4 regions of the Paenibacillus sp. FSL H7-0357 genome follow, and region 1 is predicted to be linked to each of the others. Evidence: riboswitches for the same ligand, from Rfam matches in the RefSeq annotation. Region 1 holds a riboswitch; each other region holds the start of a gene.

Region 1 (6,150 bases):
TCGCGGAGGACCCATGTCGGAGGGCTTTTTGGTGGTATCCACCAGCTTGCTTTTTTCAAGCCGGATCAGGATGGTGTACACCGTTCCCTCCACAACATCTGTGAAGCCGAGGGCGTTTAGCCGCCGCGTGATTTCGTAGCCATAGGTTTCTTTGCGGCTTATTATTTCAAGGACACAGCCCTCAAGCACGCCTTTGAGCATTTCCGTCAGATTTTCCAGCACAATCACCCCTTGCTATTCTGTATGACTGGTATTCAGTGTTACTTACTACCACTATATAGTAACACAAAGTAGTGGTTTGTCAATAGCGGTTGTTCTGATAATACCGCTTTATATTTATAGTTGAATCTATACCCTTGGTCCCTTAAAACAAAAAAAACCGCGTGGGGCGCGGGTTCTCAAAGGATTATATTCTTGATTGAGATAATAAATTATTTGTCTGTCGACTCTTCATCAAGCTAAACGGGCAGTATAGTTGAAAAAGGAACTCTAATTTAAATATCGAATATCTAATGTAATCGGATAGCTAAAAATTTGATGACAGACAGGAGTTAGAGACGATGATAAAAGGTTTCGGAGGAATATTTTGGAGAACTAAGAATCTTGAAGTTGTAAAAAAATGGTACAGTGAAGTGCTGAAGATTGAAATAGAAAATTGGAATGGTACTGTGATAAAACCCCAAGTAGGAAATGAGACTATCTTTTCTTTCTTTACCGATAATGACAATTATTTTCCAATAGAACAACAAGTGATGTTAAATTTTCAAGTATATAATCTAAACGAGACTATTAAGCATCTTGAACATATTGGTGTACCTCTTGCAAAGAACAAAGAGATTAGTGATTTTGGAAAGTTTGTTTGGATTGAAGATCCTGAAGGCCGACTGATTGAGCTTTGGGAGAAGTAACGAGTCCCGGATGATAGTTCCGCCCTCCTTTCAGGGGTAGAACGTAATAATCATTTTTTAAGCCGATCCAGAAAAGGATCGGCTTATTTTTATAGCTTTCTTAGTATCAATCACGTCTGTTCTCAACAGATTTCATACGGTTCTGATCGTCAGGCACCCGGTCAGTACTGAATTCCTGCCCTGCTTCTAACTCACCATGGCCGCAAACACTTCGGGAAAAATTTGTGAACTGTCGTTTTTGCTCATCCATTTCGTGTTTTCGCTTAAGCAGCTCCTGCGGATCCTGATTTGTCATAATCTTAACCTCCTAGGAAATCAAAATAAGTCTCCAAACATGGAATCATGCTGTTTATTCGCACTACAGAAGTTTTCCATAATAGAGCGTTGCTTATGCAAGGAATTCAATATCCCAGCTTGTATAGAATTATTGCTCTTTATCCCGGCCGAGCAGCCCGCTGAGAGCCTCTGTCACGTTCATACCGGTAAGCGTCTGTGTCAATTCAGGAACCTGGGCCATGATTTTGGCGATATCGCCGGTGATTTTGTTTACGCCGGATGAAGCTCCATCCTGGGAAATCACTGTAATCTTATCGACCTTGGCCAGCGGGGAAGCGATTTTGTCAGCCAGCTCTGGCAGAACCTTCAAGAATTTCACTATAAGGGCGGCTTGCGTGAACTGTTTGTACGCTTCAGCTTTCTTCTCCAGTGCCCCCGCTTCCGCTGCTCCGGCCAGCTGAACAATTTCCGCGTTGGCTTTTCCCTTCGCCAGTTCTGCTTCCGCTGTTGCCAGCCCCCGTTTGGTCATTGTGGCCGCCTCTGCTTCCGCCTCAAGAATTTTCCGCTGCTTAGCTGCTTCCGCTCTCATGATCGTAGCCTGGTTCTCCGCCTCAGCAGGCTTGATCACCGTTGCCTCCAGCTCCCTCTGTCTCAGCTCAACTTCGATTTCCCGGACGGTCCGGTTGGCCTCCGCTTCCATCTGCGTGATCTTGACCTGTTCGGTAACCAGCGACTGCTTGATTTTGTTCTGCTGCAATTCGTACGCAAGATCCGCCTGTGCTTTCTTCACTTCAGTCTCCAGCTTAAAGTCCGCCTGCTTAATGTTCAAATCCTTCTCGAACAGAGATTCCTTGGCGCGGGCGGCGGTTCCCGCTTCAATGGTGGCCTGATGCGCATTGGCTTTGGCAATGGCGGATTCTTTCTCCGCCTCGGCTTGCTTGATCTGAATGTCGCGTTCTGCTTCCGCCTTGGCGATGCTGGCATCACGGCGGATGCGCTCAATTTCCGGAACCCCCATATTGTCGATATACCCTTTGTCGTCAGTAATTTTCTTAATGGTGAAGCTGACCACCTCAAGCCCCATCTTATCGAGGTCTTCCGAGCAGGTCTCCCGCATCTTGCTGTTGATTTCGTCAGGTGTCTTTAGAATGGATTCCACCGTTAATTGTCCGATCAAGCCGCGCAAATGGCCTTCCACCGAATGCAGGATAATCGTCTCGCGGTCTTCTTCCGGCCTGTCGATAAACTGCTCACTGGCAGTCAGAATAGCGGTAGGATCGCTTTTTATCTTAATCTGGGCTACCGCCTCCAGGTTGAGCTTGATGCCCTGCCGGGAGAACATCGCCTGCGCCGGGATGACATCGAAGCTCATCAGCATCATGGAGATGGTCTTATTGTTCTGGAAGCCGGGAATGACGAACGTCCCGCCGCCCTGAACCACTCTTTTTCCGCCGAGGCCGAATACAATCATCGCCTGATTGGGCGGAACCTTTTTATAAGCGTTCACGATACTGAACAAAGCCAGCAGGATAACAACAACAATTGCCGAGATTAAATAAAGAATAACCATTCGGTTCGACACTCCCCGTTATTTATAATTGTTCGTTTTCCCTCTCGAAGAGGGTGACTACCGCCATTCCTTTATCCACCTTCAAAATAATCACCCTGTCGCCCTTGGCGAGCTGCTGGCCGGTTTCTGCCCGCACTCCAATGGAACGCATCGTTCCATGCAGCACATATTCCATCTCTCCCACTGCTCCATCCACTGCAGAAATACTGATGTACCCAAGTTGTCCCGCCTGCTCATAATCCATTTTATTCATGCTACTGTCATACCGAGTCATCACCCGGGCCAGCACCGCATATATCAGACAGCCCAGCAGCAAGGCAAGCACGGTGCAGATCAGCACCACTGCTAGCATATTCATTCCGCTGAACCGGGTAAGCACATAACCACTGCCGCCCCAGACCGTGACAAACACCATCAGAGGGAGTATGGGCACAAAGCCCGGACCACCAGCATCGCCACCTCCCATATGCAGATGACCCGCCAGGCCATGCCCATGAAATCCGCCGCTGAGGAGAAGCAGCAATCCAACCCAGAAGCACACGATAAATACAGTAACGATAACAATCCCCCCTTTAAAGCATTTTAGATAGTTGCCTAATGACTCTGATTTACGTTGTTATAAGATTATTAAACTCTTATACAGATCAACTTTCCTTTCTGCATGCGCAGCAAAAAGACCACAGAAGCATCAGGGCTCTCCGTGGTCGGTTAATCGATCATGGCGCTCATCCTCTCTCTTCGAGGCTTACGGGGTTAGCTGACGGATTCGGGCAGCGAGATTGCCCTACCTTGTAAGAAGCGGCTGTTCAGCACGCAGCAAGGATTCACCCCAAGTGAGCGGCAGCTATCTGAGCAAAAGCCGCATTCACCATTGGTTCCCCCGTTCCCATTATCGGAATTCAGCCATTTGAGAACAGTTATATTTCATTCGGTTGTTGATTTGAATCTTACGCCTGTGACCATTTAATGTAAAACGCTGCGGATGGCAAAAGAAGCCCAAAATGCCATCACTTCACGAATGAATGCGCATTCTTTGGTTTTACTCTTACGCGATCGATGATTTGCTCATTTTTGCTCTACTTCATGTCCCTAGGAAAACAAAACAGAAACCTCTGCTGCTCAACATCATCCGCCGTACTCTTCTGTATCACACGTTAAAGCTCCCGTCAGGAATATTCTGCAAATCATCCGGGAACGTTAAAAGCAAAACTAATCGAAAGTTGAGCGCCTTATAATGACTAACCAAACTCAGACCTCATTTCCTTCTGTAGATCAAAACTCCGATTATATCGAAGCCGCACTATTCTATACAAGTGACCTCAAAAAAAGAAACTTATCCTTTCAGGGAAAGGAAGGAATGGTCTTTTATCTGGAGTCTCTCACTGATACGGAATTGATTGAACGGAACGTGATTGTTCCTTTTAGCCGTAATCAGGACAAAGACCTCTCTAAGCTTTTCACAACACTTAGTTTCAGTTTGGAAACAGAACTAAACCAAGGTATTCAGGGACTTCTTGAAGGAAGCTGTGTTTATTTTTTAGAAGAAATGTCTGAATTCTATGTCCTCAACACTCCTGCCAAATACGAACGAAGCATTAGCGAACCTGAGAATGAAGGGGTTATTCGGGGACCTCATAACGGTTTTATTGAACAGATGAAGGTTAACTTATACCTGATTCGCAAACAAATAGCCTCCCCAAACCTTATTGTCCGCTACTTCACACTTGGGAAATTCGCCCCCAAACAGGTAGGCTTAGTCTATATGGAGAATATCGCCAACCCTGAATTGATAAAGATTGTAGAATCAAGAATAAAGAAAATTTCGCTCGATTGGATAATCTCCACTGGCTTTATTCAGGAATTAACGGAGGATAACTCCTTCTCCATATTTCCGCAACTAATCAATACGGAGCGTCCGGATCATACCTCAGCTTATTTGCTGGACGGATATGTCGCCATACTGCTGGATGGGGACCCCACAGCTCTGATTTTGCCGGCGAGCTTCTTCAGCTTTTATCAGACACCGGATGACTATAACAATCGATGGATGATCGCTTCTCTTGTCCGGTTTATCCGTCTGATCGGCTTTGTAACAGCATTTCAGTTGCCAGCGCTCTACATTGCCACCGTTTCTTTCCACTCCAATGTCCTTCCCTTGCAATTGTTTTTTTCGATTCAAGGTTTATTGACCCGGGTCCCTTTTCCTCCGCTGATTGAAGCGATGCTGCTTGAACTTATATTCGAACTGCTGCGGGAAGCAGGACTTCGTCTGCCCAGCCGTGTAGGTCAAACTATTGGGATTGTTGGGGGGTTGGTCATCGGGGATGCAATTGTTAAGGCGGGATTGGTTTCTTATTCGATGATCATTGTTGTAGCGTTGACTGCCATTGCATCTTTTCTTATCCCTTCCAACGAAATGAGCTCTGCTATCCGGTTTATGCGGTTTCCATTGATGATTGCTGCCTCATTATTCGGATATATTGGGATATCATTTGGGTTAACACTCATTTTCATACATTTGTGCAAGCTAGAATCATTTGGGCAACCCTACCTGAGACCCTTAAGTCCGTTGAAATTTCAAGGCTTGAAAGATACCTTCGTACGCTTTCCAATTTGGTCTATCCGAAAGAGTTCAAGCAACCCAAAAACGGATAAATGATCATTAATTTACACAGTACTTACAGGAGTTGATACGGTGGCTCAAAAAGAAAAAATGATCACAAGGGGACAACTCTTCCTTTTTATTATTCAAGCCCAAATCGGTGTTGGTATTCTGTCTCTTCCTAACAAACTTAACGAAACTGCCAAAGGTGGAGGTGGGCTTTCTGTTTTAGTTGCAGGGGTTATTACCCAACTTGTCATCATTCTTCTTTGGGTCCTGCTGAAGAAATTCCCCGGACTTAACCTATTCGGTATTTGCATGAAACTTGCAGGCCCGATTATTGGCAGTCTATTGACTATTCTGTATATTGGTTACTTTATTCTGCTTGGCTCCAATATTATGCTTAGTACCGTTGAGGTGCTCCGGAGATGGATGCTGCAAACTACGCCAAGATGGGCTGTACTAGCTCTTTTTTCTATCATGACTCTCTACCTCGCAAGAGAAAAGCTGACAGTGTTGGCAAGATTTTATACGCTGGCTTCCGTGCTTTTTATTCCTCTATTTTTATTTATCATCTATGGGTTAACTCAAGCCCATCTGGAAAATATGTTACCGCTATTGGAAAAAGGCTTCTGGAATATCGTGAAAGGAGCAAAGGAAACAACCATATCTATGTATGGTTTCGAATTAATGCTGATCATCTACCCGCTGTCTGAAGGTACAGATAAACAAAAATTGATAACGGTCAGTCTCTCTAACTTGTTTGTGACCCTGTTCTATTTCTTTGTGGTCTC
Region 2 (6,150 bases), 170 kb from region 1:
CATTAACCCGGTGTTCATACTGACAATAAAGATGACCACGATAAGAACCGCAAGTGAAGTCAATATAGCTGCTTCCCGGGTACGGCGTTGTTTCCCGGTGGGTGAGCGCAGAGCTTTGCTCATGACAGCTCCCCCTTCCGTTTACTCGCCAAGTAAATAAAGAACGGCACGCCGATCACTGCGATTAAAGCGCCTAGCGGTGTTTCATAAGGCGCGTTAATCATTCTGGCCGCAATATCAGCAAATACAATTAGTAGACTGCCGAGTACTGCAGAGCAGGGAATAATCCAGCGGTAATCGACACCAACCAGATAACGGGTAATATGGGGGATAATCAGCCCCACAAAAGCAATCGGTCCAACCGTTGAAACCGCGGAGCCGGCGAGAATCACTACAATAATAATCCCGGCTGTTTGCACTAGCCTGGTCCGCTGTCCAAGCCCCGCCGCTACATCGCGTCCGAGACTAAGGAGTGTAATGGATCGGGAGATCAGCAGAGATCCTATCAGAGCTGCCGCAATCCAGGGAAACAAAATACGAAGCTGTGTCCAATTCGTCCCGCCGATCCCGCCTGCCATCCAGAAGGCAATATCCTGGGACAGATGAAACAGAATCGCGATTCCCTGGCTTACCGCCAGCAGCATAGCACTTACAGCGGCGCCGGCAAGGGTCAGACGCAGCGGGGTTAAGCCGCTATGGGAGAGCGAGCCAATCCCGAACACAAGAATGGCCGCCGCTGCAGCGCCGATGAAGCAGTACAGCATGATGTAGAGAAAAGAAGCAGATGGCGCAAAAGCAAAAGCTAACGCCAATCCTGCGCCGGCACCGGCATTCAGACCCAGCAAGCCGGAATCTGCCAGCGGATTGCGGGTCATGCCCTGCATAATTGCTCCTGCGACGGCGAAACAAGCACCAACCAGCGCTCCCGCCAAAGCACGGGGAATCCGCAGTTCCCGAATAATCTGATGCTGCTGCAGATCCGGATTAAACCGGAAGACCGCCTCCCATACCGTCACCAGTCTAATATCCGCGGCACCCACCGAAACGGAAAGTGCCAGACCAAAGACGACAGCGGCAAGGCCGAAAATCAAAATAACTACCGCAGCAACCGGCCTTGTCTTCAGCGGTTGATCTCCTGACGGATTTGTATTGTTAGCTATAGAACGTGTGGATGACACCATAAGTCTTCCCCTTAATAGGATGAGTTCAATGTTTTAATGAGAACAACTATCATTCTCATTATCGCAAATATCTGAATTATGTACAAGCTTTCACAGCTCGCACTTTCACTGTGAATGATTAAGTCAATGTCCTAAAAAAAGGTGCAGGTCATTGTATCTCAAGATACAAGAACCTGCACATCCCTCCACAGCTGAAGAGTTCTCTCTACACACAGTTAAGGCTGATTATTTCACGAGAAAACTCAAGACATCATCAATGGTTTTAGAGTTGGCAATGGCTCCGCTGTACAGCCAGCTGCTTGCCTCGCTAAGTTCATGAACATTTCCAGCCTTAACCGCAGGGATACCCTTCCAGATTGCTCCGTTAAGAATGTCAGAGGCTTCGGTCTTGTCACTGTTCACCAGGAAGATATGATCTGCGGTCAGTTCAGCCAATTTCTCCAGTGTGATCGGATTCCAGGTCGCTCTGGATGCCGCAGGGATTTCTGTAACCAGGTTGGGTTGCTTCAACCCCAGATCTCCGTACAATACAGCACCACTGCTGCGTGTTTCATCTACTATAAAGAAGTTCTTCGACACCAGCCACAGAATGGCGACCGAATCATCACCAATGGAGCTGCTGATTTTGGCTTTTGCATCTGCTGCTTTTTGATCGTAGTCTGCAATGGCTTGTTCAGCTTCAGTGCTCTTGTTCAGGAGTTCACCGATTTTGAGCAGCGATTTGCGCCAGTCTTTGCTAATCTTGTCACCAAGGACATAAGTAGGTGCGATTTTGTTCAACTGGTCGTACAGACCGTTCTGCACACTAGACTCAGACTGCACAATGTGGAAATCCGGTGCAAAGCTGGTCACAGCCTCCAGCGGAAGATCATAGCTGATGGTTGGCACATCTTTAAGATCAGCAATCAGATATTCCTGGGTTCCGTTTGTCACGGACCACTGCGCTACCGGGGTAACGCCCAGTGTTACCAGGTAGTCTTCCATATAAGAAGCAAGTACGCGCTGCGGATTAGCCGGTACCGTGACTTCATGTCCCATGGCGTCTGTCACCGTTTTCTCTGTAGCCGGTGCAGTTGTTTTCGTTGGCGCTGCCGTTGCTTCAGCAGTAGCCGTAGGTGCAGCGGTAGCTTCCGCTCCAGAATTTGCAGCATTCTCATTATTGCCATTGCCGCAAGCGGACAAGAACAAAGTCATAGCCATACATCCGATCAATGCCAGCTTCATGCTGCCTGATCTCTTATTGTTCGAAAACATTAAATACCCCTCCTGTATTTACAAGCATTAATGGTCAAAGGTGTCCGAGGCCTTCGCCTTACTTTTTAAATGATATTGATTCTCATTATCTCTGTCAACAAAATTATTCGTTCTATAAAAAAAGGTTGCCTCCGCAAGCTACGGAAACAACCTCTGCTAACCATATTTATCTGCCTATTTGTGCAAATGATAGGGCACTGTTGCTACAACTATATCTTTTTGATTCATTAGATAAGAACGAATGAACAGGCTGGTCTGATTATGCAGGATCGCCTGCCACCAATGTTTGGTAATGAACTGTGGAATTAATACGGTAATATGGTCTGTAGTAGCGGTCTTCCACTCTACGGTATCGATAAATTTCACCAGTGGGCGGATAATGCTGCGGTAACGGGAACGAAGCACGATCAGGCGTACACCCGGGTTCCATTCCTCCCATTTTTGCTCCATCTTGTGAATCTCCTCTTCATCAAAACCAACGTAGACTGCCACCACATTATCTGTTAACGACTTCGCATAACTGATCGAATGCAGCACAGCGCGTGTCACACCCGCAACCGGAACAACAACGGTACTTCCTTTAATCAACGGTTTATCCGTAGCAGGACATATACGAAGCTGATCAGCTATATTCATATAATGACGGTGAATGCGGTGGAATACGAACATGACAACCGGCAGGAAGATGAAGGCCATCCACACGCTGGAAAACTTGGTAATGATAAAGATAAGCGTAATCGTCAGGGTAGTCAGCATACCGATTGTATTGACTACAAATTTATTCTGCCAGCCTTTCGGCTTTGTTTTGAACCAGTGCACCATCATGCCAAGCTGCGACAGCGTAAAAGGGATAAATACTCCGACTGCATACAGCGGAATCAGCCCTTCTGTATTTCCGTGGAAAGCAGCTACAAGCACAGCCGACAATACTCCGAGAAAGATAATACCATTAGAGAAGCCCAGGCGGTCTCCCCGGACCATGAAGGCATGAGGCAAATATTTATCTTTGGCGAACATGAACGCAAGCAGCGGAAACGCCGAGTAAGCTGTATTCGCCGCCAGGAACAAGATGACGGCTGTTATCCCTTGGATGAAAAAGTACAAACCGCCCCGGCCAAACGTAGATTCGGCAATTTGCGACACGACGGTGGATTTCTCATTAGGAGTAATCCCATACCAGTATGCCAGCAGCGTAATGCCGGTGAACATCAATCCGAGGATGCCTCCCATCAGCATCAAGGTTTTGGCGGCGTTTTTTTCCGCTGGAGCTTTGAAGTTCGGAATGGCATTCGATACCGCTTCTACCCCGGTCAGTGCCGAACAACCGGAACTGAAGGCTTTGAGTAATAGGAACAGGCTGACATTGGAAACGGCGGAACCGATTTCCGGGATTTCGGCATGAGCGCCGCCTGTAATATATTTGTACACCCCGGCAATGATGAGTACAAAGATAGAAACCACGAACAGATACACCGGGATGGCAATAAATGAAGCGGACTCCGTCACCCCGCGGAGATTGATAATCGTCAAGATCAGAATGACGGAGACTGCAATAAGTACAGTATGATTATGAAGACTCGGAAAGGCCGATGTGATCGCATCCGTTCCCGCTGAAGCACTAACTGCAACCGTAAGAATGTAATCTACCAATAAAGAGCCGCCAGCCAAGAGGCCGGTAGGAACGCCCAGATTGCTTTTTGCCACGATATACGCTCCGCCGCCTTGCGGATAGGCAAAGATGGTCTGGCGATAGGAAAAAATAAGGATGGCCAGCAGGCCCAATACGGCTAATGCAATCGGCAATGAATACCAGATGGCGGTGAAGCCCGCGGCCACCAGTACAATCAGAATTTGCTCCGTTCCGTAGGCCACAGACGAGAGTGCATCGGAAGACAGAACAGCCAGTGCTTTCACCTTGGATAACTTTTCATGATCGAGTTCGTTCGACTTCATCGGACGCCCGATCAATAGTCGTTTTACCTTGCTTACCATTGTAGTAACAGTTCCTCTCTTTGTTGAGTTGAAACGGTAATACCGCGCGCCGTTTTCATTGGCAGGTTTCATAAATGCAGGCACAAAAATAAGCATACGGAAATGATCCGCATGCTTACGCATGCTCATTATCCCACCCTTGCTTACGAGGTTAGCTGGCGGATTCGGGCTGTGGTAGCCCTACGGTTCCGGTCATACTGACCTGCCTCCGATTCACCCCATTGACGTTGCCGTCAAGTTTGGTTCCCCCGTTTTTCCTTGCGGAAAATTCAGCGCATATTCAACTTCTCACAAGGACTAATAATAGTCTACAATAGCTTTTCAGTAAAGCGGTGAAAAAAATGAAAAAAGAATGAAAAAACATCCAAAAAGCTCAAATCCAAGATCGGGGATAAGTGGATCTTTCATTCTCTTTCATTATCCCAGCGTTCCGTGATTTTTGAGTGTTTTGGATGTTAATTGTGACAGAAATTAAGGAAATATTTATGCTCTAAATTCTGCAAAGCCTTTTCTTATTCTGCTGCCTCTTCTTGGCGCCCGGTCCAGAGCAAAATTGCGATTAGAGCAAAAGCAATCAACGCAAGCAGAGGTACCGTAATGAACCCTAAAAAGTTCAAATAATCCTCATTGCAGGGTACACCAATTTTGCATGGCAAAATTTTACTGAGTGCAGGAATTTTCTGCTCTGCGTAATGGTACAGGGAGATGCTCCCGCCTATCAGACATAAAGGCAGCACATAAGGAATGATGCGTTTATCTCCCCGGTACGTGGCAATTCCGAGCAGAATCAGCTGAGGATACATAAAGATACGCTGGAACCAGCATAGCCTGCAGGGTTCATAATGCAGCACTTCACTAAGATACAAGCTTCCTGCTACTGCAATTACGGAAACAAACCAGGCCAGATACAGGCAGTGGCGTCTGCAGAAGGTAGAGAATTTCATCATTTGGCATCCGCCGAATCAAGGGCGATTTGCACCTGCGAGTCGATGGCTTTGATATCAAAAGCCTTGTCTACCTTGACTCCATTAACAAATACAGTAGGAGTAGAGGTCACTTTGCTGTCTTCGGCCAGCTTCATATCTCTCTGCAGTTCACTTTCATAGGTGCGTTCCTCAATGTCTTTACGCAAGAGGTCAAAATCTATCGGCAGGTTCTCTTTCTGCGCCAGGCTTACCAGGTAATCAGCGGTCGCCCACTCTTCGCTCTCCTCGCCCTGATTAGCATAGATTGCGTCATAATAGGTCCAGAAAGCTTCACTGTTCTGATGATAGACAGACAAAGCTGCTAATGAAGCTGTTTCGGAATCCGGTCCGATAAAGGCCATATTTACGAAGTAAAAGGCCGCTTTGCCCGGAGTTACGTATTTTTCAACAAGCTGAGGTTTGATGGTACCGGTAAAGTCTGAACACGCCGGACATTTATAATCCCCGAATTCGACAATTTTGACTGGAGCATCCTCTTTTCCAAGTCTGTGCATCTCGCTGTAATTAAAGTCAGAGTTCCCTTTTGGAATCAGCATGATTAGAGCGACAAAGATAATGATAACTGCTGCTACTGTGCTGAAGATCAGAATTCTCGTTTTTTGCTTCTGCTTTTCCTGTTCTGCCCTGCGCTTCTCCTGCTTGCTCTGTTGGGGAGCCGCGGCACTGTTTCGTTTGTTTTTGCTCAAAGAGAGTTCCTTTCCGTCCACTCAGGACCCGGGTAATGAAAGTCATATAAT
Region 3 (6,150 bases), 1.1 Mb from region 1:
TCTGGCATGATGTAAATGTTTCTCTTGCATGATATCTGCTCCTGTCTCTATAGCTTGAATGTGAGTTCTCCTGATATATAATAAGAATTATTACTAATTATCAGGATTAAACACGGAATAGGCTATCCCACATATGTGGGATTTGGAAAGGACATCAGGATGAGCGAGGTTCTAAAAGGCTTGAGGATGCTGGAAATCAACCGGCAGGAGATGAGAATGACATCTCCGCAATACAGGGAGGCGGTAATCTCCAAGCTGCGGCAGTACATTCCGTTTACCGCTGCCTGCTGCACTACCGTGGACCCGCATACGCTGCTGTCCACCGGGGCGATCACAGAGCAGGGTCTTGAGGATCTGCACCCGCAGTTGTTTGAATATGAATATCTGCATGAGGATTATATGAAGTATGAGCAGTTGGCCGCAGCGGCAGTGCCGGTCGCCTGTTTAAGTGGTGTAACGGAAGGGCAGCCCGGGCGGAGTGAACGTTACCGCAACGTACTCCAGCCTGCGGGCCTGGGAGACGAGCTCCGGGCTGCGCTGGTTGAAGGCGGTGGCTGCTGGGGGTTCTTAACCTTGTTCCGGTCGCAGCACGAACCTCCTTTTCAGGAGCGGGAGTGTGCGGTGATATCATCTGTTGTTCCGCTGATTGCCGGCGCACTCCGCAGCTATGCCTCCGAGCCCCCTCTGGGACGGATGGATACCGCACCGGAGGACAGTGGAATCATGATTCTGACGGACCAGCTGCTTCCGGTCAGCGCGAATAGTGCGGCCCAATATTGGATGAACCGTCTGCAACAGCTGGAACGGTTGGATCACGGAGTTCTTCCCCGGCCGGTCAATGCCGTATGCCTGAGGGCACTTGGCGAGAATACGGAACCAGGAGGCTTGCCTTCCAAGGCGAAATTATGCCTGCGTGTCGAGGATGGGGCTTACTTGACAGTTACGGCCAGCAGGCTTGAAGGAAGCGGCGGGAAGACGGAGCTGGCCGTTGCCTTTGTCTATGCCAAGTCCTCGGAGATCTTCCGGCTGCTGGCCGATGCCTGCCAGCTGACCGCCAGGGAGAAGCAGCTGGCCGAAATGCTCTCCCGCGGATTATCTACCAAGGAGCTGGCGGAGTCGCTGCATATTTCTGCGTACACCGTACAGGATCACCTGAAATCGATCTTCTCCAAGACCGGCGTATCCAGCCGGAGAGCGCTCATCAGCAAGCTGTTCTCACAGGGGATGGAATAGCCGGTAAGCACGCTAAACAAACAGTCCCGATGCTGATACAAGGGGACTGTGCTGGCTTTTATAGGAGCTGCGGGATCTGGGAAGTGAAAGCAGGATGGGTCCAGTGCTTCTCGCTGCCGGGAAGATCATCGAACCATTCCGCATCCGGTGGACATTCCAGGATCATAAATTTGCCGTACTCCTGCGCTCTGGACTGATGGTATTTCAGATAGGCCTTGCCGTCTTCAATCGCCAGTATCTCGATTTTGCCGGAGGAGTGGCTCATGGATAGACGGACTCTTTTACCCAGACCTGAGGTTCTGGCCTTGGCTTCCTCAACAATGTTGTAGACACGCTCCAGCGGCAGAACGAACTCGCGGTTGCCGGCAATGGGCCGGTTCACGAAGAAATAATAGGGAGTGACTCCGGCCCAGGACAGCCGGTCGAGCAGTTCTCCGAGTACCGCCGGATCATCGTTGATGCCTTTCAGCACCGGTGTTTGATTAACTACGATTGCCCCGGCATTATGAAGTGCTCTGAATGCTTGTTTGGCTTCGGGCGTAATTTCCCGGGGATGATTAATATGCGCCATGACGTAAATGCGTTTGTCCTCCGATGAATAGGTACGGATTAGTTCCAGCAGTTCTTCGTCCTGATAAATGCGCATGGGATTAAATACGGGAATTTTGGAGCCCAGCCGGATAATCTTCACATGGTCAATGGATCTCAGGCTTTCGATGATGAAGCGCAGCTTGGAGGTAGAGAGAATCAGGCTGTCTCCGCCGGTAAGCAGCACATTATTGATCTCAGGATGATTCCTGATGTATTCCAGCCCAGGAGCCACATCGGTTTGTGCTTCCTTCACATCATTGCGGAACAGGCGCTTGCGGAAGCAGTAGCGGCAGTAAGCTCCACACACCTCGGAGACAATCAGAAGGGCCGTTGTTCTGTATTTGTGCTGACATCCCGGCACTACATAATTCATTCCCTCATCGGATGCATCCCAGCAGCCGTACTCCGCAAGTTCACCTTCACTTGGAATGACGAGCCTGCGGATCGGATCACCCGGGTCATCCCAGTCGATCAGCGACAGATAATAGTCATTGACCCGAAAGGCAAATTTGCCGGTGATCTCCTTCAGCTTTTCTTTTTCCGTTTCAGACAGCATGGCAACCTTGTTGATATCCGTTATGTACCTTACCTTTTGCACTTGCATCTCTCCTTGGTCTCATAGTGTGAGAAGTAAGGGAGCCTTGAGGTCGATAGCCAAACTGCTGCCAGCAGGGTCATTAGAATACAAAAAAGAGACCCTTAGCAAGGGTCTCTGGTTATGAATATACCTAAAAAAGCAGACCCATCCACTACTGACGAGGTTAGCTGACGGACTCGGGTAAGATGGTACCCTACATTCTGTGAATGATTCGCCCCAAAAGACTGGTTCCCCCGCTTTCCTGCCCAAAGGCTGGAAATTAAGCGTAGGTAAAGTATAACCCGGGAAGTTTTGAAAAGTCAAAGCTAAACTTGCCCGCGGCAAGGCATACGGGGCCAAGCCAAATCAGCAGAGTAGAAATTTTTTTTGTTGTGGGATTGCCGGTCGTTTTGAAATGCTTCATACGCAGAGTCCCGGCCGCAAGGCATAGAAACGCGAAATCCTTTGTACAGAAAGGTTTTTTTGTTTTTTTTGGTGCAAACAGGAGCGACCGGGAAAACGCTTTTTTTAGGCTTGTCCCCAGTTTCGTTTTTGTGCAATTGTAACCGCCCTCATATGATGGAAGATAAGCTGCCCCGGTTGACGCGGCCAGAAAACCTTTGTTATGGTTTTTACAGACATACGCCAGCCGGAAGCATTTTTGGAAGCGGATTGCACGCTTTTGTGTGAGCTTAGCTTACCGGACTACTGTGAGGGAGATGGTTGATTTGATCAAAGGGATTATATTTGATTTTGACGGAACGATTATCGACACGGAAACAGCTTGGTACACCGCTTTTAGCGAAGCCTATGGAGAGCATGGGGTAGACCTGTCGCTGGAACAGTATTCTACTTGCATAGGCACCAGCCTTAACAGTTTTAATCCCTACGAATATTTGATGACTGACCTTAAGCTGCCTATCGACCGGATGGCATTCAGAACAGCGGTCCAGCAGAGGCACAGCAAGCTGATGGAGCTCGAACAGATGCGGCCGGGAATTCAGCAATATCTGGATGCTGCCCAGGACGCCGGACTGCGGATTGGCCTTGCTTCCAGCTCCTCTATGGACTGGGTGGAACGGCATTTGGAGCTGCTGGGCATACGCGATTATTTCGAGAGCATCCGCACCTCCGATCATGTGGAGAAGGTGAAGCCTGATCCGGAGTTGTATAACCAGGTCATGTCCTCTCTTGACATTAAACCACATGAGGCAGTCGCTATTGAGGATTCGCCAAACGGCGCAAGAGCTGCGACTGCAGCCGGAATGTTCTGTGTGGTGATCCCGAATGCCATTACCCGTTTTCTTGAATTTGATATGCCGCATCACCAGACCGAAAGCCTAAGTCTTCTTGACTTCGATCACGTGATTTCCCGGAGCTGCTTCGAAATCTCTGATGTGCAGGTATAAATCACTACGGTGTACTAATTTTCTGCGTATAACAACTATGATTCGTGAAATTTTATAGAGTTGAATTTACTAAAGGGGGACACCGATTTGAGAGCCGTACATTTTGGAGCGGGCAATATTGGCCGGGGATTTATCGGTCCAGTGCTGTCAGACTCCGGTTATGAGGTTTGTTTTGTCGGAAGAAATAAGCTGAAAATCGCTCAGCTGCAGGAACGGGGGCGCTATCCCGTTACCCTTGCCAATGATGAGCGGGACCGCTTTATTGTGGAGAATGTAACTGCCCTTCATCTGAATGATCAGAAACAGGTGGCTCAAGCTGTTGCAGAGGCTGAGATCGTGACGACAGCGGTCGGGCTAACAGCGCTGAAAGACATTGCCGGAGCCATCGCGCAGGGTATCGAGAACAGGCTAAACAGCAACCCCTATCCGAAGCCGCTTCATATTATTGCCTGCGAGAATGGCGTGGGAAGCAGCCAAAAGCTTAAAAATCTGGTTTACCGCCATTTAAAGCAGCCTTTAAAGGGGCGTGCAGACCGCTGTGTCGCCTTCCCCGATGTTATGGTGGATCGCATCGTTCCTGTACAGACGCATAAAGATCCGCTGGAAATCGTAGTGGAGCCGTTCAGTGAATGGGTCATTCCCCGCAGCGAGTTAATCGCTGATTATACGGAAATCAAAGGCGTCCATTATGTAGACTCCCTCGATTCCTATCTTGAACGGAAGCTGTTTACGGTGAATACCGGGCATTGCAGCGCAGCGTATTTCGGTTACCTGGAGGGCTGCTCCAGCATTCAGGAGGCGATGTCCGACCCCGGAATTAAAGACCGTGTCCGTGGAGTGCTGCAGGAGACCGGCGCGTTGCTGGTCCATTTATACGGTTTTGATCCTGCGGCGCACGACAGATATATCCATAAGATCATGGACCGGTTCATCAACCCGAACTTCAACGATAAAATATCGCGCGTAGCACGTTCCCCGCTTCGCAAGCTTTCACCAAATGACCGGCTGCTCCGGCCTGCTATGCTTGCCCATGAGCTTGGTCTAGAGACCTCGTATCTGGTGTCGGCCATTACTTCCGCACTTCTCTATGGCGACCCAAATGATCGGGAAGCCGTGCTTCTTCAGGAAGAAATTCGGACTGCCGGTTTAAGCGCAGTGCTTGCCGCCCGGTTAGGGGTTCCAGCCGAACATCCGCTTCACGGCGAAATCCTCAAGACATACCGGAGAGCCTGCTTGAGACATCCTCATATGGCCAGCAGCGGCTTTGAATCCATGGTTCAAATTCTTCGCGGCTAAGCTGTCCAGAAATTCGCATATCAACGGCAGTCCGAGTCATAATGCTTATGCCGGCCTGCCGTTTTAATAAGCAAAGATGGCTTTTACAGCAATCCCGCATGTGAAAAAAGGACGATATCCCGGGGCCATTCGACTGCTGGATATCGTCCTTTTGAGTACGGCGAAGCCGTTTCCGCTTGTGGCAGCAGAGGATTCAGGAAGAGGGCTTGCTGAGTGTAGCAGAGCTAAGCCGATAAATCTGGTCTTCCAGAACCGTACTTGCCTTGCCCAAAAATTGTGTGATGAGTTCAAGCTCTTCTGCCGTATACGAGGAAGCAAGGTTCAGCATTTCCGAGTGAAGCTTGAGGTAGGTGCTGCTTACCTCTTCCTTATTCTCATACAACGGGACAATAATCACTTTGCGGCGGTCATTGGGATCATTTTGCCTGCGGACATACCCGCTTTTTTCAAGCCGGTCAATTAATGCGGTAACGCTGCCGGTAGTCAGCCCGGTCAGTTTGGACAGTTCCCCGGCCGTAATGGGACCTTTCTCACGCAGGATATCTACGGATAAAAAATCATTATTGTATAACCCGAGGGAAGCGGCCACGTTCTGCTGATAGATTACCGTTCGGGTTCCCAGTCCACGCATGAGTAGGGTGAGTTGTTCCTGCAGTTCCGTAGGTTGATCTTGTTCATGACTTGACATAAGACAACCCTCCTTCTGGAATGTTAATATCTCGATGGGCCAGATATTACAATCTTAAAATATTTGATGGCATGTAATAAATTAATTTTATTTTATCGAAACCATTGATATTTTGCAAAACAAGTTCAAAATAGTGTGGACCACAGTGATTGGAACAACGGTCTGGTCGCGGACCATTCGCACCAAGTGCTCATGTCTATCCTGTTCACCAAACGAGGGGTGTCCCAAGCAGCCATTTCATGGCTAATGGGACGTCTCTTTTTGTTTGGTGAAATTAATCAACTATATCAGTTGAACTGAAGAACTACCTAAATAGATTGAACTTGAGAATTACATTTAGGGATAAGTGACGGAGG
Region 4 (6,150 bases), 3.6 Mb from region 1:
CACTGGCACGCTTTGCTCAAGAATGGTGCTGATTGCCGGCAGGGGCAGCAGCATGCCGTACCATAACACCTGCACAATCTGATCCTCCCAGGCTAATCCATTGGAAACAAAGAGGCTGCACTCCTCTGCAGCCCGGGAGCATTGCTGAATGCACTCCCGGTACGCATCCAGAGAGAAAGGCTGCGGGATGAAATCATCATGAAGGTACCGGGTATAAAGCTCAGTGAAGGTCTTCATCGCAGTCTTTTCAGCAACGGCACCCTCTCCCAGCAGCAGACTGGTGAGTGCATAAATATTTCCGGTGTTCTTTTGGACATATTCCGCAAACCCGCTGGCAGCTGTCCATCCCGGGGATAATGGGTCTGGCATGTCTTCACGTTCCTTTCTGAATAAGAAATTATAAGATGGAGAAATAAGCGATGGATCTGTCCATTAGCTCGGCTATGTCCGGTTCCTGCCAGCTGCCTTTATGCAGCAGGGAACTTGAAGGTTTATAGTACATCCGTCTGAAGGGGGGCGTACCGCCGGCCCCAGCTGTACGGGAATAGGGAACCATTTGCAGATGTGACGTGACGACCTTGCCTTGCAGCTTGGCTTTTAAATCCAGCAGGGCCGTTTGCACGATTTCTTGCTGACCCGGCTCCCACTGCGCACCTAGCTGCTGTACAATTTCTATGGCTTCTTCCAGCCTGTGATTGCGTATACTTCTCAGAAAGGTGCTCCATTTAATGACGTCAAAATGATCGCCTTCCGCAGACAGTATCCCCGCTCCCCAGCTGCACCCAGCCTTGCACGTAAGCTTCAGCACACCATACCGGCATTTGCCGGATGACTCCGTGGCATGATGGAATGGCCAGGGGGCATCGAATACAAACACTTCTATACGTAACAGCCTGCGCTGGTTCATTTCGTTTTCCCTCCTACCCATTTATAAGCTGCAGCCTCAGCACAAAAAACCGCAGCAGAGGAGGACCTCTGCTGCGGTTTTGGTACAGGCTTAAATACACCTGGCGCAAAAACGTGGCGGATCAAGGTTCTCTCTAGTCGCTTACGGGGTTAGCTGTCGGATTCGGACGGTGAGAGTCGCCCTACCTAATGAGACCACAGTCTCCTTCGGATTCACCCCAAGAAAGATTCTTATCTTCCAGGAAAGGCCCTGCGGGCCTGATGGTTCCCCCGTTTCCCGCACTGCGGGAATTCAGCGTTCATATTGCATTTCATGCATTGGATTCAAACCGAATCATACTCTTTTCGCATGAGCTTTGTAAAAAGGAAAAAACATTCTTCTGAGCCGATTTTCAGGGAATTCTGGCAAAGGAAACGGTAAGATGCGCTAAAAGGGTGTTTATCAACGGTTTTCGGCTTTTTATCTCGTGCATACGACTGCTTTTGAATTAGGGTGATCAGAGCACAAAAGGCAATTTACTCAACATTGGGTGAATAAAATCACAACGCTGAATGCTTTTTCGCAAATCGTTGATAAGCCGAGTAAATAAGAGGAATGATGAGATTGAGGCTTAAGTAAGCGCTACCTGATCTGGATTGGGTTTACTAAATGCATTATTTTGGCAGGTTTGGCGGTTTACAAGGCCGTGACCGCCAGAGTATGATTACTTCTGTTTACTACACAATCGAATACGCAGTCCGCTTAATTTCCGTTATGGAAAGCGGGGGAACCAACAATCGGCAGCCGATGTGAGAGTCGGAGCCGGTTATGGGGTGAATCCTGTGAAAGTGCGAGAGAATGCTCGCATGGATACAGGTAGGGCGACTCTCACTGCCCGAATCCGACAGCTAACCTCGTAAGCGTATTAGAGAGGATGAGCACAATGTGACCGCTAATTGGACCACAGAGGGAATTCCTTTGTGGTTTTTTGCTGTGTTCGTACGAGAAATGAATGGAAGTCCTAGGCCGGAGGAGAGGAAGATATGGCGAATTCGGAAGAATATGTACTCATTAACGCTCCGACTAAAGCGGGGGAGCATTTTATCAAAATCTTAAAGTTCAGAGGCTACAAGATCGCAGGAATCGCCAACAATGCGGCGGAGAAGCGGCGTCTGGAGGAGCTGGGAATCGAGGTCAATCTTGTGGTGGATACACATCATCAGAATACATGGTTCCGCCCCTCTTTTCCGGTAGGCAGAGTATTTCTGTTCGAGAGCAGTGTGACCTTATGCTGCCGGTATATCCAGATGTGCCGGACCTGGACGACAAAACCAATATACGTAATTACGACTTCGATGAATCCCAGACTGGTCTATAAAGGACTTGGAGCGGATTCCGTCATCTATTCCCACAGCGGAAATGTCTCTTTTCTGGCGGATGTCTCAACGAATCCAGGATAAGGCCATATAAAATGGCAAATAAAAGGCATCCCCTGGACAGAGGTCCAAGGAGATGCCTTTTTCAAAATATAAATATTTATATGCCTCACGCTATGAATTATTCAGCAGTTGCTCCAATAAGCTCCTTAAGTTCGGAAACGTTGAAGCCTTTGACTGCGCGGCCTTCGTACACAGTAACAGGCACACCCATGAAGCCCAGCTTCTCGACTTCTTCCTGATACACTGTACTTGTCATAACATCACGCACCTCGAAGCTAACATCTTGCTCGGTCAGCCACTGTTTCACTTGATTACAGTCGCTGCATCCTGTGGTGGAATAGACAATAACCGGCTGGCTCATTGGCTCACAGCTGCCTTGATGGCGTCCCGGGTGATTTTCCAATGGGAGGTGTTCCAGCGCACTTCGCCGTCTTCGAGCAGGAAGATCTGCGGAGATTCATGCTTGATCCCGAAATCTTCGGCAATCTGATTGGACAGCGGACGGTCTTCAATCACATGGACAATGGCAGCTGGAGTCTCGGAGCCTTGCGTATAGGCTGTGAATTCCTCGTTGGCCTTGGCGCTGATCGGGCAGGTAGTGCTATGCTTGAAAAGCAGTTTTTTACCTGGTTGAGCAACATATTGCTGCAGTTCTTCCAGAGTATGAAGTTGTTGGATAGACATCGGTATCTCACCTTCCTATAAGTACTTGTAACTACGATTGTAACATAGTTCAAAATTAAATCAAAAGGAAGTTAGAGCACCTCTTTCAGCGGAATTACAGTCCCATGAAGGACGTTGAAAAAACGTGACTGCCATGCTAATGTGAGAGAGATGCCGCGTGTATTCTGAAGAATCGTAAAGGGTGTGTCCATAATCATGAAAAGGGTTGCTTTTGTTACCGGTGCTGACCGTGGTTTAGGTTTTTTTCTGGCAAGCTGGCTTCTAGAGAACAAATATTCCGTATTTGCCGGTCAGTATATGAAGGAGTCGGAATCGCTGGACGCACTGAAAAAGCAGTACCCGGACCGATTAACTCTGATCCCGCTGGATATCGGCGACCGTGAGAGTGTCAAGCAAGCGGCACGCAGCATTTCGGGCAGTACCGCTCATGTTGATATGATTATCAATAATGCCGGTATTATTCATAGAGCTGATGATGCCACGATGCTTGTTGATATGGACGATGAAGCCATGGCTCACATTTATAATGTAAACACGCTTGGTTCTTTGAGGGTCAGTAATGAATTGATGGGCCTGTTAATGCAGAGCAAGCAGAAATTGATTGTTAATATCTCCTCAGAAGCCGGAAGCATTGGCCGGAACAAACGGATTAATATGTACGGATACTGTATGTCCAAAGCAGCGCTTAATATGCAGTCCTCCCTGATGCACAACCATTTGAAGGTGATGGGCGGGCAGGTTATGGTCTTTCACCCCGGCTGGCTGCAGTCCTATATGAATGGTGAGAAGGCTCTGGAGGCACCTATTCCTCCTGAAGAGTCGGCGCGTAAGATTATGAATATCGTGCAGGAGCACAAGAAGTATATGGGTGAGGAGCCGGCTTATCTCGACCTGGACGGCAATGCGTGGCCCTGGTAACTATACACTAAGAGAAGCAGGAAGAGAGGCGGGAAGAACATGTCTGAATGGAAAGCACTTGCACTTGGCAGCTACAGTGAGGTGAAATACCATCCTTTTGCCGGTGTGGATCATGAGATTAAGCGCATTCTGTCACCTGATCTGCAGGTGGAGGCTTCTGAAGATTACAGTCTCCTGAACAAAGACAACCTCGAGGGATTGAAGCTGGTTATCGCTTATACCGAATTTTCCGATCAGAAAATAGCCCCGGAGCAAAGTGCCGCTTTGCTGTCTTATGTAGCGGGGGGCGGAGGTCTGCTCGTTATACATAACGGAATCTCCCTGCAGCGGAATCAGGAGCTGGGCGCCATGCTGGGCGCGCATTTCACCCATCACCCGGAATACACCTCCCTGCATATGAAAATACCGGCACACGGGCATCCCATTATGCAGGGGATCAGCGAGTTCGTCATCGAGGACGAGCCGTACTACTTTGAAATGCATCCTTATTTTGAGACGACTGTGCTGGCAGAGTACCTTCATGAAGGGGCCATGCGTCAGGCAGCCTGGTGCCATGAGTTCGGACTTGGCCGTGTAGTTTATCTGATGCCGGGGCATCATTTGCCTTCCTTCTCGGTAGAGCCGTTCCGCCAAATGATCCGCCAAGGCGGAATGTGGGCAGCGGGTCTGTTGTAACTCCTATCTTTGAATCGTTTTCGCACATCATAACAGCTGCACGTTCCCCAAGAGGAGCGTGCAGCTGTTTTTTTGATGTATGAATGTTCCAGCTTCGGTCAAAATAGGGTTACGAATAAAAAGGGGGACGCATGGAATGTGGAAGATGCTATGGGATCTAGTGCCCGGCTGGAAGGTGCTGTTTCAAGGTTTTGTCATCTTCGTCGTTCCGGTTGTCTTAACCCGCCTAATGATCTGGCTCCGAATGAAAGAGGGCAAGGCGAGCACCCGGGGAATGCGGGCTGAAGGCAAAAAAGGCGGGGGTGTTCCAAGCTCCGAAGATACGGGGGAGGCGGATCAAACCAGCGTCGCTGTGCAGAATAAAAAATCCGCCGCACCCGCACCCCCTGTTCAAAACAACGCTGGACAGGCCACTCCTTCCCTGACCTATACCGGAGAGTTCCAACATGATGTTCAGTCCTTCAGGGAGATAAGTACCGATATGTCAGACGTCAATGTCAGAGAGCTGCGCATTGGAAGCCTGGGAATCAAGGCGGCGCTGTTTTTTGTGGATGGACTTACAGACAAGGAAGGCATGGACCAGAACATCCTGATGCCCTTGATGAACACGGTGCGGCCCTTTGAAGGCATGAGTACAGCCCCGCCAGCAGAGATATTGAAAGGAATTATCGTGCATCAGGTAGTACAGGTCTCGGAAATTGAATATACCGACCAGCTGAGACTCTCGCTGCAAAAGGTATTGTTCGGCTCTGCGGTATTGTTAATTGACGGAATGTCGGAGGTTTTTGTACTAGGTACCCCGAAAGGCAACACAAGAAGTGTGGAGGAGCCGATATCGGAGGCGCTTCTGCGCGGTCCGCGGCTGGGTTTCAATGAAACGCTCAGTGATAACACGGCGATGCTGCGAAGACACGGGCAGAGCACGGAGCTGGCCATGATTTCTTTTACCGTGGGAGAGCGAATTGAGAAGGAACTGGTGCTGACCTATCTCAAGGGCGTCGCCAACGATGAGCTGATTAAGGAAATCACCCGGAGAATCAAGACGATCAATATAGATGATGTCCAGGAATCAGGATATTTGGAACAACTCATGGAAGACAACTACCTCAGCCCCTTTCAGCAGATCCAGAACACAGAACGCCCGGACCGGGTCATGGCGGCGCTGCTGGAGGGAAGAGCGGCCATTCTTCTGGACGGCACGCCGTTTGCGCTGATAATGCCGACTACCTTCGGAATGCTGCTGCAGTCACCGGAGGATTATTATGACCGCTGGTTTTCGGGTACACTGCTGCGGCTCCTGCGTTTTTTTGCCGCATCGGTCTCGTTGTTTGCTCCGGCGCTCTACATTTCTTTTCTCTCGTTTCATCCCGGGCTGATTCCTACCAAACTGGCGATTTCAATCATCAGCTCCAGGCAGGGCGTCCCCTTTGCTACACTGATTGAAGCGCTGATTATGGAAATCTCTATCGAAATATTGCGTGAGGCCGGCCTGCGCCTGCCCAAACCCATTGGACCGGCCATGGGCATTGTCGGGGGTCTGATTATCGG

What was found. A riboswitch is a leader RNA that binds a small molecule or an ion and turns the genes downstream of it on or off. The one in region 1 is predicted to bind cyclic di-AMP.
Region 2: another riboswitch for cyclic di-AMP. It lies ahead of H70357_RS18875 (APC family permease); the one in region 1 lies ahead of H70357_RS18180 (NfeD family membrane protein).
Region 3: another riboswitch for cyclic di-AMP. It lies ahead of H70357_RS13230 (KamA family radical SAM protein); the one in region 1 lies ahead of H70357_RS18180 (NfeD family membrane protein).
Region 4: another riboswitch for cyclic di-AMP. It lies ahead of H70357_RS02585 (hypothetical protein); the one in region 1 lies ahead of H70357_RS18180 (NfeD family membrane protein).

The regions. Positions count from the first base shown of each region.
Region 1 covers NZ_CP009241.1:4,185,698-4,191,847, reverse strand. The annotation lists gene H70357_RS18200 (PadR family transcriptional regulator) at 1-201, opposite strand, end outside; gene H70357_RS18195 (VOC family protein) at 561-908, shown strand; gene H70357_RS18190 (hypothetical protein) at 1,015-1,203, opposite strand; gene H70357_RS18185 (flotillin family protein) at 1,333-2,754, opposite strand; gene H70357_RS18180 (NfeD family membrane protein) at 2,777-3,187, opposite strand; cyclic di-AMP (ydaO/yuaA leader) riboswitch at 3,482-3,669, opposite strand; gene H70357_RS18175 (spore germination protein) at 3,989-5,413, shown strand; gene H70357_RS18170 (GerAB/ArcD/ProY family transporter) at 5,450-6,150, shown strand, end outside.
Region 2 covers NZ_CP009241.1:4,351,420-4,357,569, forward strand. The annotation lists gene H70357_RS18860 (FecCD family ABC transporter permease) at 1-123, opposite strand, end outside; gene H70357_RS18865 (FecCD family ABC transporter permease) at 120-1,181, opposite strand; gene H70357_RS18870 (iron-hydroxamate ABC transporter substrate-binding protein) at 1,407-2,435, opposite strand; gene H70357_RS18875 (APC family permease) at 2,610-4,427, opposite strand; cyclic di-AMP (ydaO/yuaA leader) riboswitch at 4,553-4,712, opposite strand; gene H70357_RS18880 (disulfide oxidoreductase) at 4,940-5,371, opposite strand; gene H70357_RS18885 (DsbA family protein) at 5,371-6,099, opposite strand.
Region 3 covers NZ_CP009241.1:3,093,695-3,099,844, forward strand. The annotation lists gene H70357_RS13220 (class I SAM-dependent methyltransferase) at 1-30, opposite strand, end outside; gene H70357_RS13225 (helix-turn-helix transcriptional regulator) at 160-1,233, shown strand; gene H70357_RS13230 (KamA family radical SAM protein) at 1,292-2,428, opposite strand; cyclic di-AMP (ydaO/yuaA leader) riboswitch at 2,560-2,698, opposite strand; gene H70357_RS13235 (HAD family hydrolase) at 3,130-3,810, shown strand; gene H70357_RS13240 (mannitol-1-phosphate 5-dehydrogenase) at 3,898-5,106, shown strand; gene H70357_RS13245 (MarR family winged helix-turn-helix transcriptional regulator) at 5,300-5,794, opposite strand.
Region 4 covers NZ_CP009241.1:578,065-584,214, forward strand. The annotation lists gene H70357_RS02575 (hypothetical protein) at 1-369, opposite strand, end outside; gene H70357_RS02580 (hypothetical protein) at 398-907, opposite strand; cyclic di-AMP (ydaO/yuaA leader) riboswitch at 1,032-1,214, opposite strand; cyclic di-AMP (ydaO/yuaA leader) riboswitch at 1,636-1,824, shown strand; gene H70357_RS02585 (hypothetical protein) at 1,930-2,346, shown strand; gene H70357_RS02590 (glutaredoxin family protein) at 2,444-2,686, opposite strand; gene ytxJ (bacillithiol system redox-active protein YtxJ) at 2,683-3,009, opposite strand; gene H70357_RS02600 (SDR family NAD(P)-dependent oxidoreductase) at 3,205-3,927, shown strand; gene H70357_RS02605 (ThuA domain-containing protein) at 3,967-4,602, shown strand; gene H70357_RS02610 (spore germination protein) at 4,739-6,150, shown strand, end outside.